DNA from 3 places in the Paraburkholderia phenazinium genome. Region 1 is predicted to be linked to each of the others. Evidence: predicted binding sites of a transcription regulator. Region 1 holds the regulator's gene; each other region holds the start of a gene.

Evidence for each region. The regulator HrcA, encoded in region 1, represses chaperone genes, less so after heat shock. The targets are predictions, from matches to a motif close to TTAGCACTCNNNNNNNNNGAGTGCTAA.
Region 2: a site for HrcA is predicted at 1,824-1,850, ahead of groES (co-chaperone GroES). Genes of this name have one in related genera too.
Region 3: a site for HrcA is predicted at 3,526-3,552, ahead of BUS06_RS30415 (co-chaperone GroES). Genes of this name have one in related genera too.

The regions. Positions count from the first base shown of each region.
Region 1 is NZ_FSRM01000001.1:4,450,181-4,455,401, forward strand. It holds gene BUS06_RS19945 (RNA-binding S4 domain-containing protein) at 411-818, opposite strand; gene hemH (ferrochelatase) at 900-1,970, opposite strand; gene hrcA (heat-inducible transcriptional repressor HrcA) at 2,183-3,202, opposite strand; gene BUS06_RS19960 (NAD kinase) at 3,511-4,413, shown strand; gene recN (DNA repair protein RecN) at 4,515-5,221, shown strand, end outside.
Region 2 is NZ_FSRM01000001.1:4,287,701-4,292,921, forward strand. It holds gene groL (chaperonin GroEL) at 1-1,408, opposite strand, end outside; gene groES (co-chaperone GroES) at 1,461-1,751, opposite strand; gene BUS06_RS19235 (hypothetical protein) at 1,983-3,569, opposite strand; gene BUS06_RS19240 (GtrA family protein) at 3,684-4,070, opposite strand; gene BUS06_RS19245 (glycosyltransferase family 2 protein) at 4,067-5,005, opposite strand.
Region 3 is NZ_FSRM01000002.1:2,343,945-2,349,165, reverse strand. It holds gene BUS06_RS30440 (porin) at 1-151, shown strand, start outside; gene BUS06_RS30435 (SDR family NAD(P)-dependent oxidoreductase) at 276-1,031, opposite strand; gene BUS06_RS30430 (hypothetical protein) at 1,063-1,311, opposite strand; gene BUS06_RS30425 (c-type cytochrome) at 1,460-1,999, opposite strand; gene soxC (sulfite dehydrogenase) at 1,992-3,293, opposite strand; gene BUS06_RS30415 (co-chaperone GroES) at 3,576-3,866, shown strand; gene groL (chaperonin GroEL) at 3,881-5,221, shown strand, end outside.

The sequences.
Region 1 (5,221 bases):
CTTGAGCGTTGCAGAAACGCCACACAAACCACCGCTCATCGCCTACTGAGTTTGGGTCTCAAAGCACGATTTCAAGCGGTCAAAAGGAACTTTTCGCACCGCAACAGTGCGGCAGAAATGCCTCGTTACAACCATTAATCAGATAGAGATTGAGCGGCCTCGTGGACTGACCTAAACTTCAGCTGTCCACCCGGGAAGGCACGTTTACCCTAACCTGGTATATACCACTTCACTTAACTCATCGCGCGTTCGTCCAGCATCATTTCGGGGGAGTACCGTGAAACTGACCTTCGCAATATCCGTGGTCGCCTTGGTGCTCGTAGCGGGAACCACGACCATCTGCATGTCCGGGGCCGTCAACGACAGCACGACCGAATATGGCGGCGTGCACGCGACGATGGAACAACTGTTCAATCCCCACCTGAAAGTTTGTCGATAGTGCGCCGGTCGCGCTTGGTCGGACGCCCGTGCAAAGCGGCGGCCGGCTCGCGATACGTTTTACGCCGCTCCTGCTCCACCTGCCGCTTCACCTTGCTTTCCTCGGTTTCCGCATAAAGCGTCTGCGCCACACTCGCCGGGCCGCGCACGTCGCACACACCCAGTACTTCCACCTGCCATACGATGCGTTCGATCTCGATTTCGACGAGATCGCCGACCCGCACCTCCTTGGCCGGCTTGACTGCAGCACCGCCAATCCTTACGTGAGCTTTGTCAACGGCATCCGCTGCCAGCGAGCGTGTCTTGAAGAAACGCGCTGCCCATAACCACTTGTCGATGCGCAGGCGCGCGCCGGGTTCGGTCGAAATCCTGTAGTTCATCAGCTAGTCTGGCGCCCTATGTACGAAGCGGCGTCGCAAGTTGCGCATCAAGCGCGTTGAAAACGATTCCGTCAACCAGTCTCACGCCGGCACCGTACCTTGCGCGGAGGCCACCTGCACCGGCCAGCCCTGCAGGTTCTGGGCGACGATCTCCCCCAGCGCCGCAATCCACGCCTGCGAGGCGTTCAGGCAAGGAATGCGGTAAAACTCCTTGCCGCCCGCATGGACGAACTCGTCGCGGACTTCCATGCCGATTTCCTCAATAGTTTCCAGGCAATCGGCAGTAAAGCCCGGACAAAACACATCCGCGCGGCGCACCCCCGCCGCGCCCAGCTCCTTGAGCGTCGGCGCGGTATAGGGCTGCAACCACTCAGCCTTGCCGAAACGCGACTGGAACGTGACGCGGCACTCCACCGTTGTCAGCCCGAGCGCCTGCATCAACAGTGCCCCCGTTTGCTGGCACTGGTCGTGATACGGGTCACCGAGATCGAGCGTACGTTTGGGAACGCCATGGAAGCTCAGCACCAGCTTGTCGCCGGCCGCGAAATCCGGGCGTCCATGGGCATGCCAGTACTGGTGTACCTGCGCCGCCAGCGCCGCGATATACGCCGGATGATCGGCATATTGGCGGATGGTGCGGATTTCCAGCTGGTTGCGCATGCGTTTGAGCGCCGAGAATGCAGCGTCGAATGCCGTAGCCGTAGTCGACGACGAGTATTGCGGATACATCGGCACCAGCAGGACGCGCTCGGCACCCGCCAGCTTGAGCTGATTCAGCATGTCCGGGATGCCTGGCATGCCGTAGCGCATGGCGTAGTCGACGATCGCCGTGTAGCCGTTCAACTGCAGCAGATGCCGCAGACCTTCCACCTGCTTCTCCGTGAACACGCGTAACGGCGAGCCTTCCGGTGTCCATACCGCAGCATATTTCTTGGCCGACGAGCGCCCGCGAACCGGCAGGATCAGGAGCCGCAAGATCACCTGCCAGAGGACCGCGGGAATCTCCACGACACGTGGGTCGGACAGAAACTGCGCGAGGTAGCGCCGCACGGCCCGTGGCGTCGGTGCGTCGGGCGTGCCCAGATTGATCAGCAAAACCGCAACACGATGAGATGTGGCGGGTTGCGATGGCCGCTCGAGATCGAAACGCATAGGCAACAGGGCTAGCCGCGTACAGCGGGAAATCGGTTCAGGTGAGAGTCATTATAGCGGGGCGGTCCGCAGCCGATACCTGGCCATTCGGCCGATTGGCAAGCCGCGCGCCGCATCGCATCATTTGCAGCATGCAATTCGGGCTCCTGCCCGACGGAGATGCGGGCAATGGCAAGGCAATGAAACGTGCCGCGGTACCGGGGCGCAGACGCTTATTGTTGGCTGAGCGTCAGCGAGAGCAGGCGCGCGGTGATGTCGACAATCGGAATCACACGGTTGTAGGCCATGCGCGTCGGCCCGATCACGCCGAGCGTACCGACGATCTTGCCGTTCACTTCATACGGCGCGGTCACGACGCTCATTTCCTCGATCGGCACGAGATTCGACTCGCCGCCAATGAAGATTTGCACGCCCTGGGCGTGACTCGATACGTCGAGCAACTGAAGGAGGCTGGTCTTTTGGTCGAATACATCAAACAGCTTGCGCAGCCGCGCCATGTCCGAAGACAGGTCGGCCACTTCGAGCAGATTGCGCTCGCCGGAGATCAGCACGGTCTCGCCGGCGTCAGCTTCATCTGTGCTGGCCTTGACGGCGGCGTGCATCAGCGTGGTCATGTCGCCGCGCAGCTCGTCGATCTCTTCGCGCAGGCGCCGGCGCACTTCGTCGAAGGAAAGGCCGGCAAAGTGCGCATTGATGTAATTGGACGCTTCCACCAGTTGCGACGGCGAAAAATCGCGTTGCGTCGCCATGATGCGGTTCTGTACGTCGCCTTCGGGCGTGACGATGATGAGCAGGATGCGCTTGTCGGACAGGCGCATGAACTCGATCTGCTTGAAGACGTGACTGCGCCTCGGGGTCAGCACCACGCCGGCAAACTGCGACAGGCTGGACAGCACGCTCGCCGCCGCTGCAACGATCTTCTGCGGCTCGCCCGCCTGCAGCGTGGTCTTGACGGTACGGGTGACCGCTTCCTCGTCCGCCGCGGACTCGACTGTGAGCATCGTGTCGACAAACAGACGATAGCCGCGCGGCGTTGGAATGCGGCCCGCCGAGGTGTGCGGGCTGATGACAAGCCCCGCCTCTTCCAGATCGGACATCACGTTGCGGATCGTCGCCGGGCTCAGCTCCAGACCGGAGTAGCGGGACAACGTGCGCGAGCCGACCGGTTGACCTTCAGCGATATATCGCTCGATCAACGTTTTGAGGAGGGTTTGTGCGCGGGGATCTAGCATGACGGAAAAGTTTAGCTTAATGACGCGACGACCGCGAGCGCTAACAATAACAGCGTTCACGCCTTCGTTGGCGAGGCATGGGCTGCATGTGCCGGTTTGCCCGCACAACCCCTGGCGCGAACCCGCACCTGCGGGTTCGACGCAACGCATACCATCCCGCTGTCACGAGGAGTTCATCATTCTGCCGATAATCCTGCGCAGGCCGGCCGGCACGGGCCTGCAGCCCGACAGGCGCGCCCGCGTGGCGCCGGCCACCCATGTGGCCGCGGACGGTTCTTTTCAGCCCTCACCTATGGTGTAATGCCGGCATGCAAGTTACCAGTCAGTTCAAGACCGTCGCGCTCGTCGGGCGCAACAACACGCCAGGCATTGGCGAGCCGCTGACCGCGCTCGCCGCGTGCATCGCCAGGCGCGGCTTCGACGTGGTGTTCGAAGCGGACACCGCTGCGGAGATCGGCATTACCGACTACCCCGCCCTGCGCCCCGCGGAAATCGGCGCCCGCGCCGACGTGGCCGTGGTGCTGGGCGGCGACGGCACGATGCTCGGCATCGGCCGCCAGCTTGCGCCGTACCGCACGCCGCTGATCGGCATCAACCATGGGCGGGTCGGCTTCATCACCGACATCCCGATTTCAGCCATGCAGGAACTCGTGCCGCAGATGCTGAGCGGCAATTTCGAGCGCGAGGAACGCATGTTGCTGGAAGCGCGCATCATGCGCGGCGGCAGCCCCATCTACCACGCGCTGGCCTTCAACGACGTGGTGGTCAACCGCAGCGGTTTCTCGGGAATGGCGGAGCTGCACGTGGCCGTGGATGGCCGCTTCATGTACAACCAGCGCTCGGACGGACTGATCGTCGCCACGCCGACTGGATCGACCGCCTACGCGTTGTCGTCAGCCGGGCCAATCCTGCATCCACAGTTGCAAGGCATCGTGCTGGTGCCGATTGCGCCGCACGCATTGTCGAATCGCCCCATCGTGCTGCCGGACGACTCAAAGGTCAGCATCCAGATCGTCTCCGGCCGCGACGTCAACGTCAACTTCGACATGCAGTCGTTTACCGCGCTCGAACACAACGACAAGATCGAAGTGCGCCGCTCACGCCATACCGTGCCGCTCCTGCACCCGGTCGGCTACAGCCATTACGCGACGTTGCGCAAGAAGCTGCACTGGAATGAATACCCGTCGCACGAAGACGACATCAAGCCCTGAACCGATCCCGAATCCTGAATCCTGAACGAACACTGCGCCGATCCTGAGCTAACCCTGAGCACCTGGCCGCAGCCGGTAACCCAAGCTACCAGACGACCTCCATGCTTCGCCACCTCTCGATACGCGACTTCGTCATCGTCGCCGCGCTCGACCTTGAATTCGACAGCGGCTTCACGGTTTTCTCGGGCGAAACAGGCGCCGGCAAATCGATCCTGATCGACGCCCTGGCACTCGCGCTTGGCGCCCGCGCCGATGCAAGCGTCGTGCGCACCGGCGAGGCCCGCGCGGATATCACCGCGGAATTCGAAACGCACGCTCAGGTGGATCAGTGGCTCGACGAGCAGGCGTTAGGCTCGGCGAGCGGCACGAATAGTACGCACGGTGCAAACGGCGCCGGTTCGCACGACGAGACCGTCATGCTGCGGCGTGTGGTGGATGCGAACGGCCGCTCGCGTGCCTTCATCAACGGCACTGCGGCGACGCTCGCGCAACTGCGCGAGGTCGGCGAAATGCTGGTCGACATTCACGGACAGCACGCCCACCAGTTACTGATGCGCCCGGATGCGCAGCGTGAGCTATTCGATACGCACGCAGGATTGGTCGACAAGGCTGCCGCGGTGAGCCGCGCCTGGCGCGCCTGGCGCGACCGGGCGCAAGCGGTCGAAACAGCCAAAACGCGCGATCGCGAACTGCAACTCGAACGAGAGCGGCTCGCGTGGCAACTGGCCGAACTCGACAAGCTCGCCCCGCAGCCGGGTGAATGGGAAGAGGTCAACGCAGAACACAACCGTCTGTCGCATTCGGCCAA
Region 2 (5,221 bases), 160 kb from region 1:
CAACTGCTGCCACCACGACGCTGGCTTCTTCGCCGCCGTTCGTGACGATCTGGCGCAGCGGTTCTTCCATTGCGCGCAGAACAATCTTGATGCCTGCGTCTTGATCGGCGTTAGCGCCCTTCAGACCGGCGATTGCCGTACGAGCGCGGATCAGTGCAACACCGCCGCCGGCCACAATGCCTTCTTCCACAGCTGCGCGCGTTGCGTGCAGTGCGTCTTCGACACGTGCCTTCTTTTCCTTCATTTCGACTTCGGTCGCAGCGCCGACCTTGATCACTGCAACACCGCCGGCCAGCTTGGCCACGCGCTCTTGCAGCTTTTCACGGTCGTAGTCCGACGTTGCTTCTTCGATTTGCGTGCGAACTTGCTTCACGCGCGCTTCGATGTTGGCACCTTCGCCAGCGCCGTCGATGATCGTGGTGTTTTCCTTGCCCACTTCGATACGCTTCGCTTGACCCAGTTCAGCCAGCGTTGCCTTTTCGAGCGTCAGGCCGGTTTCTTCAGCGATAACTTGACCGCCGGTCAGGATCGCGATGTCTTCCAGCATGGCCTTACGACGATCGCCGAAGCCCGGAGCCTTGACAGCAACAGTCTTCAGAATGCCGCGGATGTTGTTCACAACCAGCGTTGCCAGTGCTTCGCCTTCGACGTCTTCTGCGATGATCAGCAGCGGACGGCCAGCCTTGGCGACTTGTTCCAGAACCGGGAGGAGGTCACGAATGTTCGACACCTTCTTGTCGTGCAGCAGCACGAACGGGTTGTCGAGCACAGCAACTTGCTTGTCCGGATTGTTGATGAAGTACGGCGACAGGTAGCCGCGGTCGAACTGCATGCCTTCAACCACGTCCAGCTCGTCTTGAAGCGACTTGCCGTCTTCAACCGTGATGACGCCTTCCTTGCCGACCTTGTCCATTGCTTCAGCGATACGGTCGCCGATCGACGAGTCGCTGTTTGCCGAAATCGCGCCAACCTGAGCGATTTCCTTGTTGGTCGTGCACGGCTTGCTGATCTTGCGCAGTTCTTCGATAGCTGCAGTCACAGCCTTGTCGATACCGCGCTTCAGGTCCATCGGGTTCATGCCCGATGCGACGTACTTCATGCCTTCGCGAACGATGGACTGGGCCAGGACCGTTGCGGTCGTGGTGCCATCACCTGCGTTGTCGCTGGTCTTGGAAGCCACTTCCTTGACCATTTGCGCGCCCATGTTCTGGAGCTTGTCTTTCAGTTCGATCTCTTTCGCGACCGACACACCGTCCTTGGTGACCGTCGGGCCGCCGAAGCTGCGTTCCAGGACAACGTTGCGGCCCTTCGGACCCAGCGTGACCTTCACAGCGTTCGCGAGGATGTTCACGCCTTCAACCATCTTGGCACGGGCGGAATCACCGAATACGACGTCTTTAGCTGCCATCTTCTAACTCCTTGAATTCTTGAGATATAACCGGGTAAGTAGCGCTTTGCGCTTACTTCTGCACCACGGCCATGATGTCTTCTTCGCGCATCACGAGCAGTTCGCTGCCGTCGACCTTAACGGTCTGGCCTGCGTACTTGCCGAACAGGACGCGGTCACCAACCTTCACGTCGAGCGCGATTTGTGCGCCCTTGTCGTCACGCTTGCCCGGGCCGACTGCCAGAATTTCGCCTTGATCCGGCTTTTCTGCTGCGGCTTCGGGGATCACGATGCCCGACGCGGTCTTGGTTTCTTGATCCAGACGTTTGACGATCACGCGATCATGCAAAGGACGAAGGTTCATACATACTCCTCTCTTGATTGAGACTGAAGAACGCTGAGAAAACCCGGCTGGCTGGGCCAGCCGGCGATGTTGTTAGCACTCTCGTGCAGCGAGTGCTAATTATATGGACGGGTGGTGACAAATTCAAGAAGGATGGGGGTGGGAATTTTTTGCGGGGGTGGGATCCGCTCGGCCCCTCGCATAATTAGCGGGTAAACCCTATGCAACATGAGCGAAGCACCGCCAACCTCGTCATCGCGTGCTGGCGACGCTGCACCACTGATACGGATACGTACCTTGTCCGATATGCCCGTGAAAAATCCTGCATGATCCGGCGTCAAGCAAGAATCCGTAGTCGGCTAACGCTCTACCCGAGTCAGTGAGTTCCGCTGAGTTCTTCGCTGTGTCCTCGCGACCATCAGTCCAGTAACCAGGTATTAGCGCGTACACAGGACCACCTCGCGTCCTGGCGATATCGTGAACCTTGTTGTCATACGCCGGCCGCGTCTGCGGGAACGCCGACCTGATCGAAGCGAATGCAACCGTATTGGGGAACATCGGCACCAGCCAGGCGAGCGGCGGATCGCCGGCAGTAAGCAGCACGGTCGTTTTCTCCGGGTCGGGCAGTGGCGGCACGTCCACATCGAACATTTTCTTGGCCCACAGATCATGTCCCCACGAATGCGCGCCTCCGACGAGCACGACGATGGAGCAGACCACCAACAATACCGTCGCCAGGTTCCGCGCAACCCGATACGCAAGCAACTGTGTGAGCAGCAAATAAATAAAGAGAGGAAGGCAGAGCTCGATGGGCACCAGATATCGCTGGATACTGAACACCTTCAGCCATACGAGATACCCGATTACGACATAGGCGACCACCGGGCGGGCGGTAGACGGCAGCCTCGTCATCGAAACGCCTTTGCGAGCTCGCACAAAAGCCGCGATCATCCACCACCAGAAAATGACGTACGCAACGGCCCAGATTCCTTGATGCAGTCTCGCCTGTCCAACCCGGTAGGGATTAATTGAGAAGACGAACGGAAAAGCCACTGCTTCCCAGATGCTGCTTGGGAACCATCTGGTGTCGACGGCCCCTACCTTCGCCGTCAATGCGCTCGGGAAGACGGAACTGAACTGCGGATAAAGAGGGTTGCCATACAGGTGCCATAGATTTGCAAACCAGTAGCCGCCCGTCGCAGCCAAACCCAGAAGTACGCCAACCCCGAAGACGAACGAAAGTCGCAGCCGTGCAATCGCAGTTGTCGGGACACACAGCAGTCCTGCACATACCGCGACCGAATACACGACGTTTGTGAGCTTCAGCCCCGCCCCCATACCGGAAATCACGCCCGCGACTGCAATGATTAAAACGACACGCGCACTCGCCCCGGTAAGGCGGGACCAGACTGTCATCACGATCAGCAGTGCGCCCAAGCTAAAGAGCGATGTCGTGTTGTCGCCCATCGAATTGCCTATGGCCGACATGAAGTTTGCGGTAAGGCAGCCCGCGAGCGCCAGCCAGAACGACGTCCTGTTCCGCTCCTGCTCCGGCAGATTGGCAAGCGCCTGGTGACATATTCCAAGCAGCAGCACAAAGTTGAGGCCGTGCACAACACCCATAATGAATCCCACCACCATCGCGGGGAGGTGCATCGCCATCAGGTAGTACGGGACATCCAATAACGGGTTGAAATAACTCTGCATTCCGGCTGGCGCCAGATCGATGGACATCTTTCCATGCAGTAATGCGAACGCGTTATACAGGTGATAATTGCGGATGTCCCAGTTCGAATCCGCACCCTGTGTCAGCGAATAGATGCCGAATATCAACGGCACAATCCAGCATGCGATCAATAGGGATCGAGCGCTGTTCATACGCGGCAGAAAAGGCCAGCTCTGGCGCGCGGTGACATTTGTATTCATCTCGTTTTATGCCAATGAGGTATCAGATTACCTTTTGAAGGCCCACAGCTTCGCGGCAAAGAAGTTAACAAATAACCCCGCGACCGAACCGCAAGCCACGGCAATCAGAGGGATCAGTCGTCCACCGTGGATGGTAAGCACAACGGTCGAGTAGGCTGCATAGTTCACGCTGGCGCCGCCGAGCATGGACAAAAGATAGCGCCACCATTCGACCCACGCCGATCTTTGCGCACGCTCGCGGAAGGCATGCCGCCTGTTGATGCGCCACGTCACCCAGACCGCCGCCATGAACGAAACGCCCCGTCCTGCGAACAGGCCCAGGCCGCAGGCAAGCGCGAGGTACAGAACTCCGGCATCGACAACGAAACCGATCACGCCCGCGATGGCGAACCGGATGAATTGACTGCCGATCACGAGTGTTTTGGTCCTGGAGTGGCCAGATAAGCCAGGCGCTTGGTTTCAGCCCGTCCGTGAGTAACGGTGTCGAGTACGATGCCACAAACCAGCAGGATGCCGCCGAACAGCATGAGCGCCACACACAGCAAGGCAGTCGGAAGGCGCGGTACGAGTCCCGTCTGCAGGAATGTCTGCAGGAGCGGTATCGCCAGCAAGACTGAAGCGATCGCGCACAATAGAGAACCCGAGGAAAAAAACGCGAAAGGTTTTTCGGACTTCAGAAGCTTGACGATGGTGACCAGGATACGGAAGCCGTCGCGGTAAGTATTCAGCTTGCTGGCCGAACCTTCCGGGCGCGACCTGTAGACGGTAGCGACTTCCGACACGGGCATCCTGAGTTCCAATGCATGCACGGTAAGTTCGGTTTCCGTTTCAAATCCAGACGCATGAGCCGGGAAAGACTTGACATAGCGCCGCGAGAAAACGCGAAAACCCGAAAGCATGTCCGTAAACGTACTCCCGAAGACCGAAGAGACGCATCGGGTCAGCGCAACATTGCCGAACCGATGACCGAACCGGTACGCAGACTGTTCTTCACTGATACGCGTTCCCACAACCATGTCCAGGCCTTCATCGAGAAGCGCTGCGACCATCCCTGGCGCCGCATTGGCATCGTACGTATCGTCACCGTCGACCAGCACATAAACGTCCGCCTCTACATCCGCAAACATGCGCCGGATAACGTTGCCCTTGCCTCGCAGCGTGACCTTTCGAACGGTTGCGCCCGCCGCTTGCGCGGCTTCAATGGTTCCATCCGTGGAGTTGTTGTCGAAGACGAACACCTGAGCGCCCGGCAACGCTTCCCTGAAGTCGCGTATCACGTTCGGAACCGTCAAGGCTTCGTTAAGGCAGGGGATCAAAACTGCGATTCGACAGGTGGACGATGCGGTCATTCGATTTGGGCTGAGATAAAGGGTCGATCAGGCGACGGAATGATCCGCCGGGTCGCGTTGCGGTCGACAGGCGGTCTGGCATTCCTGCCACTACCCCCCGTCAGCCTGATTCTTACGAGAACCGTGGGAGTATAGGGACCACTTTCATTGCGTGCAATGAGACCAAAACGACAATTCGTGTGACACGGAAGGCGCGGTCGCGTTGAAATCGTCGGA
Region 3 (5,221 bases), on a different contig from region 1:
GCGCACTTCGTTCTACGCGATCGGCTTCTTCGAAACCGCTTCGGGTATCGACTCGACGGGCAAGAAGGCAGTGGCCGATCTGAGCAGCAGCACCTACTCGGCTGACAACCATCAGCTCGCCGCAATCGTCGGCATCACCCACCGCTTCTAAGTGGGTGAACACCGGCCGCTCCCTCGCGGCCGGTTAGTCAGAAGAACCGCAGCGCTCACAGTTCGATACTGCGAGCGCTGCGCGCATCGACGACCAAAGCGCTCATTCCAGAGCCCGCTTCCCCTTAAAACGATTCGCTGAACGGCCGCAGATCGATTTCCTGCGACCATGCGCTGCGCCGCTGCTGATGGAGATGCCAATAGGCCTCGGCGATATCGTCGGGATTGAGCAGACCATCCGCACCGCTTTCGGCAACCCGCTGCGGTGCCGACGTACGCAACCGCTCGCCGTCGATGCCTCCATCGATCACCACGTGCGCAACATGAATATTCTTTGGCCCGAACTCGCGCGCGAGACTCTGCGCGAGTGAGCGCAAAGCGGCCTTGGCAGAGGCAAATGCGGCAAATGGCGGACGGCCGCGCAACGAAGCGGTCGCACCCGTGAACAGCAGCGAACCTCGGCCCGCGGCCAGCAGCGCAGGCAGCGCCGCCCGGGCGAACAGGAAGCCGCCGAGCGTCGTGACGCGCCACGCCGCTTCAAACTGCTCGCCAGTCAATTCGAGCGTCGGCACACGTATCCCGCCAGCGGCATTGAAAATTGCCGCTTCGAGCGTGCCTGTCTCAGCAAGTTGCCTTGCAATTGCGATCAGGTCACTCTCGCTTGTGACGTCGCCGGGGAATGCCAGAGCATGACCACCCGTACCGCGAATTTCATCGACGAGGGCATCGAGCCGCTCACGCGAACGGCCCGTCACGGCAACGCTAAAGCCCTCGCGAGCAAAACGGCGCGCAAGCGCCGCACCGAGTCCAGCGCTCGCTCCCACACCGGCAATCCACGCGACACGCTTGTGCGCATCGCCTTGCCCGACAGCGTCGGTCATTGCGCCCTCCTTTGCGTTCTGTTCGTGAGCATCATCCCGGCGGGATGTCGAGCGGCACGACAAACATGCCGGCAGTGTATTCCATATGAAAATAGCCGCTGCGCGCGTAGGCGGCAATGCGTTCCAACCGCTCGGACGATTGGCCGCTGCGGGCTGCCGCCGATCTCTCGTCAGGGGATTGATCCAGATTCACGGGTACGCGTTTTGACAATTGCTTTTGCAGGCTTCGCACGGGATGGCGAAGTCCGCCCCAGAAAAGCGTCGCTGAATGCGTGGCCATACGACCTCCGTCGATTGAATACCATCCAGTCAAATCTAGTGACCCGCTCAAGCAAGTGCAAACAAGTTTTTGTGGATTGGTTTTCGGAGAACGTAGCAAAAACCGCATTGGCAATAAGGGGAAACGGCCTGCTTCGCCTCGGCACCGCTCAGAGTCGTCCCGGTCGGGGATCGGCTACGAAGCCGTCGCGGTTCGGCATTTTCACAGCGGGCAAAGACCGTGCGTCCAGACGGGTATCCGGTGGCACGATGCCGTTCTGGTTGAGCAGGAATGCGCAAACGGCATAGACGTCATCGGCTGAAAGCGACTCGGGCGCGGTAAAGGGCATTGCACGACGAATATAGTCGAACAGCGTGGTCGCATAGGGCCAGTAGCTACCGACCGTGCGCTTCGGCTTCGCACTCGCCAGCGTACCGCGACCACCCACCAACGCATCTCCGAGCAGCCCTTGGCCCTGCGCGCCATGGCATGCGGCACATTGGGCCGCAAACACGCGCGCACCCGTGGCGACGTCGCCGCTGCCTGCGGGCAAGCCACGGCCGTCGGGCGCGATGTCAATATTCCACGCCGCGAGGTCCTGGTCCGATAACGGTGTGCCGACGCCGTAGCCCGCGTGTGCGCTCGACGCGAGCAAACTCGCAACGACAAAAGCTGTAGGCGCAAGCGTACGTCTCAAGACATTAAGCATTTCGCACCTCGCCACTCGCGTCGACACGCCACTGCTGAATCGCGTTGTAGTGATACTGCGAGTTCAACCCGCGTGCCGCCACTAGCGCTTCCCGCGTAGGCTGCACATAGCCGGTCGAATCCGTGGCGCGCGACAGGATCACTGCAGGCGCACCTTGCCACAACCAGTCCAGTTGGAAGCGCGTCAGCGCGCGATCGCCCGGGGTTCCGTCGAGGCGCGCGAGTTGCCACGTAGCGCCCGCATCCGTCGATACCTCGACCTTGCGAATCGCGCCGCGCCCCGACCAGGCGAGGCCACTGATCGGGTAGTAGCCTTGCGTGCTCAGACGATGCCCCGGCGAAGGCCGCGTGATCACGGACTTCGCATCCATTTCGAATGCGAACTGCCGCGCGGTTCCATTCGCCATCAGGCTCGTGTATCGCGAGGTTTCCTCGCGCGTCTGCAGCGGCGCATCGACGAACTTCAGGCGGCGCAGCCATTTGACGTTCGTATTGCCTTCGAAGCCCGGCACGATCAGGCGCAGCGGATAACCGTTTTCCGGGCGCAAACGCTCGCCGTTCTGCGCATAGACCACCATGGCGCGCTCGAGGATGCGATCGAGCGGCAAGCTGCGCGTCATTGCCGCGGCATCCGCGCCCTCCGCCAGCACCCAGCCGCCGCGTCCACCTTGCCCATCTTTCGACGTCGACAGGCCCCCCACCTCTTCCAGCAGGGTCGAAAGCCGCACACCCGTCCATTCGCAGCACGACAGCAAACCGTGTGTCAGTTGTACCGGTTGACCGCTCGGTCCATTCCATTCGCCACCGGTATTGCCGGAACATTCGATGAAATGGATCCGCGATTCGGACGGCAGGCGAACCAGGTCGTCCATCGTGAACAGTTTCGGCTCGCGTACAAGACCATGAATCACGAGGCTGTGCTGATCGGGATCGATATCCGGCACACCGTTGTGATGCCGTTCGTAGACGAGGCCGTTCGGCGTGATCGTGCCGAACAGGTCCGCTAGCGGCGTCATCGACGAAGCGGCCCCGGGCAACGGCCACGCCTTCGCGCTACGACGCACCACATCGGCTTCGTGCGCTGAGGGCACGCCATAGGGATGCTCGAGTATCGGCGCGCCCGGCGTGCGGCTCCATGGTGCGATATCAAGTGGCTTTAGCAGCGGGTTCGCGGCCGCGCCGGCACGTTGTGCGGCCACCAGACCGCTCGCGGCGAGTCCGCCCAGCAAACGGCGACGGCCGCGCGAAGTGGGCCTATCGGCTGCATGGGGTGAAGTGTCGCGAACCTTTTTCATCGGTGTCAGTGCGTCATGGGCCAACTGGCCACTGTAGCAACTGAAGCGGCGCCGACAAAACGAGCAATCGTGATATCGATCGAACCCAATGTGTGGAACGCCCCTTGCCCTCGGCTTGCCAGGCTTACCAGGCTTACCAGGCTCGCAAATAAACTAAACAGAAATGCGCCGATAAGGATTTGAGGATTCGTTATTGGAGCGCCCCGTTGGCGATTCTTATACTCGATCACGGTCAGCACTCGCCAGCGAAGAGTGCCAAATCTCCACAGCAGGAATGTCTAAATGAGCCTACGTCCTTTGCATGACCGCGTGATCGTCAAACGCCTCGATCAGGAAACGAAAACCGCTTCGGGCATCGTCATTCCCGAGAGCGCCGCGGAAAAACCCGATCAAGGCGAAGTGCTCGCCGTCGGCCCCGGCAAGCGCGATAACGACGGCAAGCGTATCGAGCCGGACCTGAAAGTCGGCGAGCGCGTGCTGTTCGGTAAATACGCGGGCCAACAGGTCAAGGTCGACGGCACGGATCTGCTCGTGCTGCGCGAAGAAGACATCGTCGCCGTAGTCCACCAATAAGGGAGCATCACAAGATGGCAGCCAAAGAAATCGTCTTTAGCGATAGCGCGCGTTCGAAACTGGTCGAAGGCGTCAACATTCTCGCCAATGCAGTGAAAGTCACGCTCGGCCCGAAAGGCCGCAACGTCGTGCTCGAACGTAGTTTCGGTTCGCCGGTTGTGACCAAGGACGGTGTGTCCGTGGCCAAGGAAATCGAGCTGGCCGACAAGTTGCAGAATATCGGCGCGCAACTGGTGAAGGAGGTCGCCTCGCGTACCAGCGACGCCGCCGGCGACGGCACCACCACCGCCACGGTGCTGGCGCAAGCGATTGTCCGCGAAGGCCAGAAATACGTCGCGGCAGGCCTCAATCCGCTGGATCTGAAGCGTGGTATCGACAAGGCCGTGACCGCGGCAATCGAAGAGCTGAAGAAGATCAGCAAGCCAACTACCACGAGCAAGGAAATCGCTCAGGTTGCAACGATCTCGGCGAATGGTGAAGAATCGATCGGTCAGCGTATTGCCGAAGCCATCGACCGTGTCGGCAAGGAAGGCGTGATCACCGTCGAAGACGGCAAATCGCTCGCCGACGAACTGGACGTGGTCGAAGGACTGCAGTTCGATCGTGGCTACCTGTCACCGTATTTCATCAACAATCCGGACAAGCAGGTCGCCGTTCTCGACAGCCCGTTCATTCTGCTGCACGACAAGAAGATCTCGAACATCCGCGATCTGCTGCCGGTGCTCGAGCAGGTTGCCAAGGCAGGCCGTCCGCTGCTGATCATCGCTGAGGACGTCGAAGGCGAAGCACTTGCAACACTGGTAGTTAACAACATCCGCGGCATTCTGAAGACAGTGGCGGTCAAGGCGCCGGGCTTCGGCGATCGCCGTAAGGCCTTGCTCGAAGATATCGCTATCCTGACCGGTGGTCAGGTGATTGCCGAGGAGACCGGTCTCACGCTCGAAAAGGCGACGCTGGCGGAACTGGGCCAGGCCAAGCGCATCGAGGTGGGCAAGGAGAACACCACGGTCATCGACGGCGGCGGCGACGCGAAGAACATCGAAGCGCGTGTCAAGCAGATCCGCGTGCAGATCGAAGAAGCCACCTCCGACTACGACCGCGAAAAGCTGCAAGAGCGCGTCGCCAAGCTCGCAGGCGGCGTGGCGGTGATCAAGGTAGGCGGCGCAACCGAGATCGAAGTCAAAGAGAAGAAGGACCGCGTGGACGATGCGTTGCACGCGACTCGTGCGGCCGTGGAAGAAGGCATTGTGCCGGGCGGCGGTGTCGCGCTGATCCGCGTCAGGAACGCAATCAAGGATCTGAAAGGCAGCAATCCCGATCAGGACGCCGGCGTGAAGATCGTGCTGCGCGCGCTT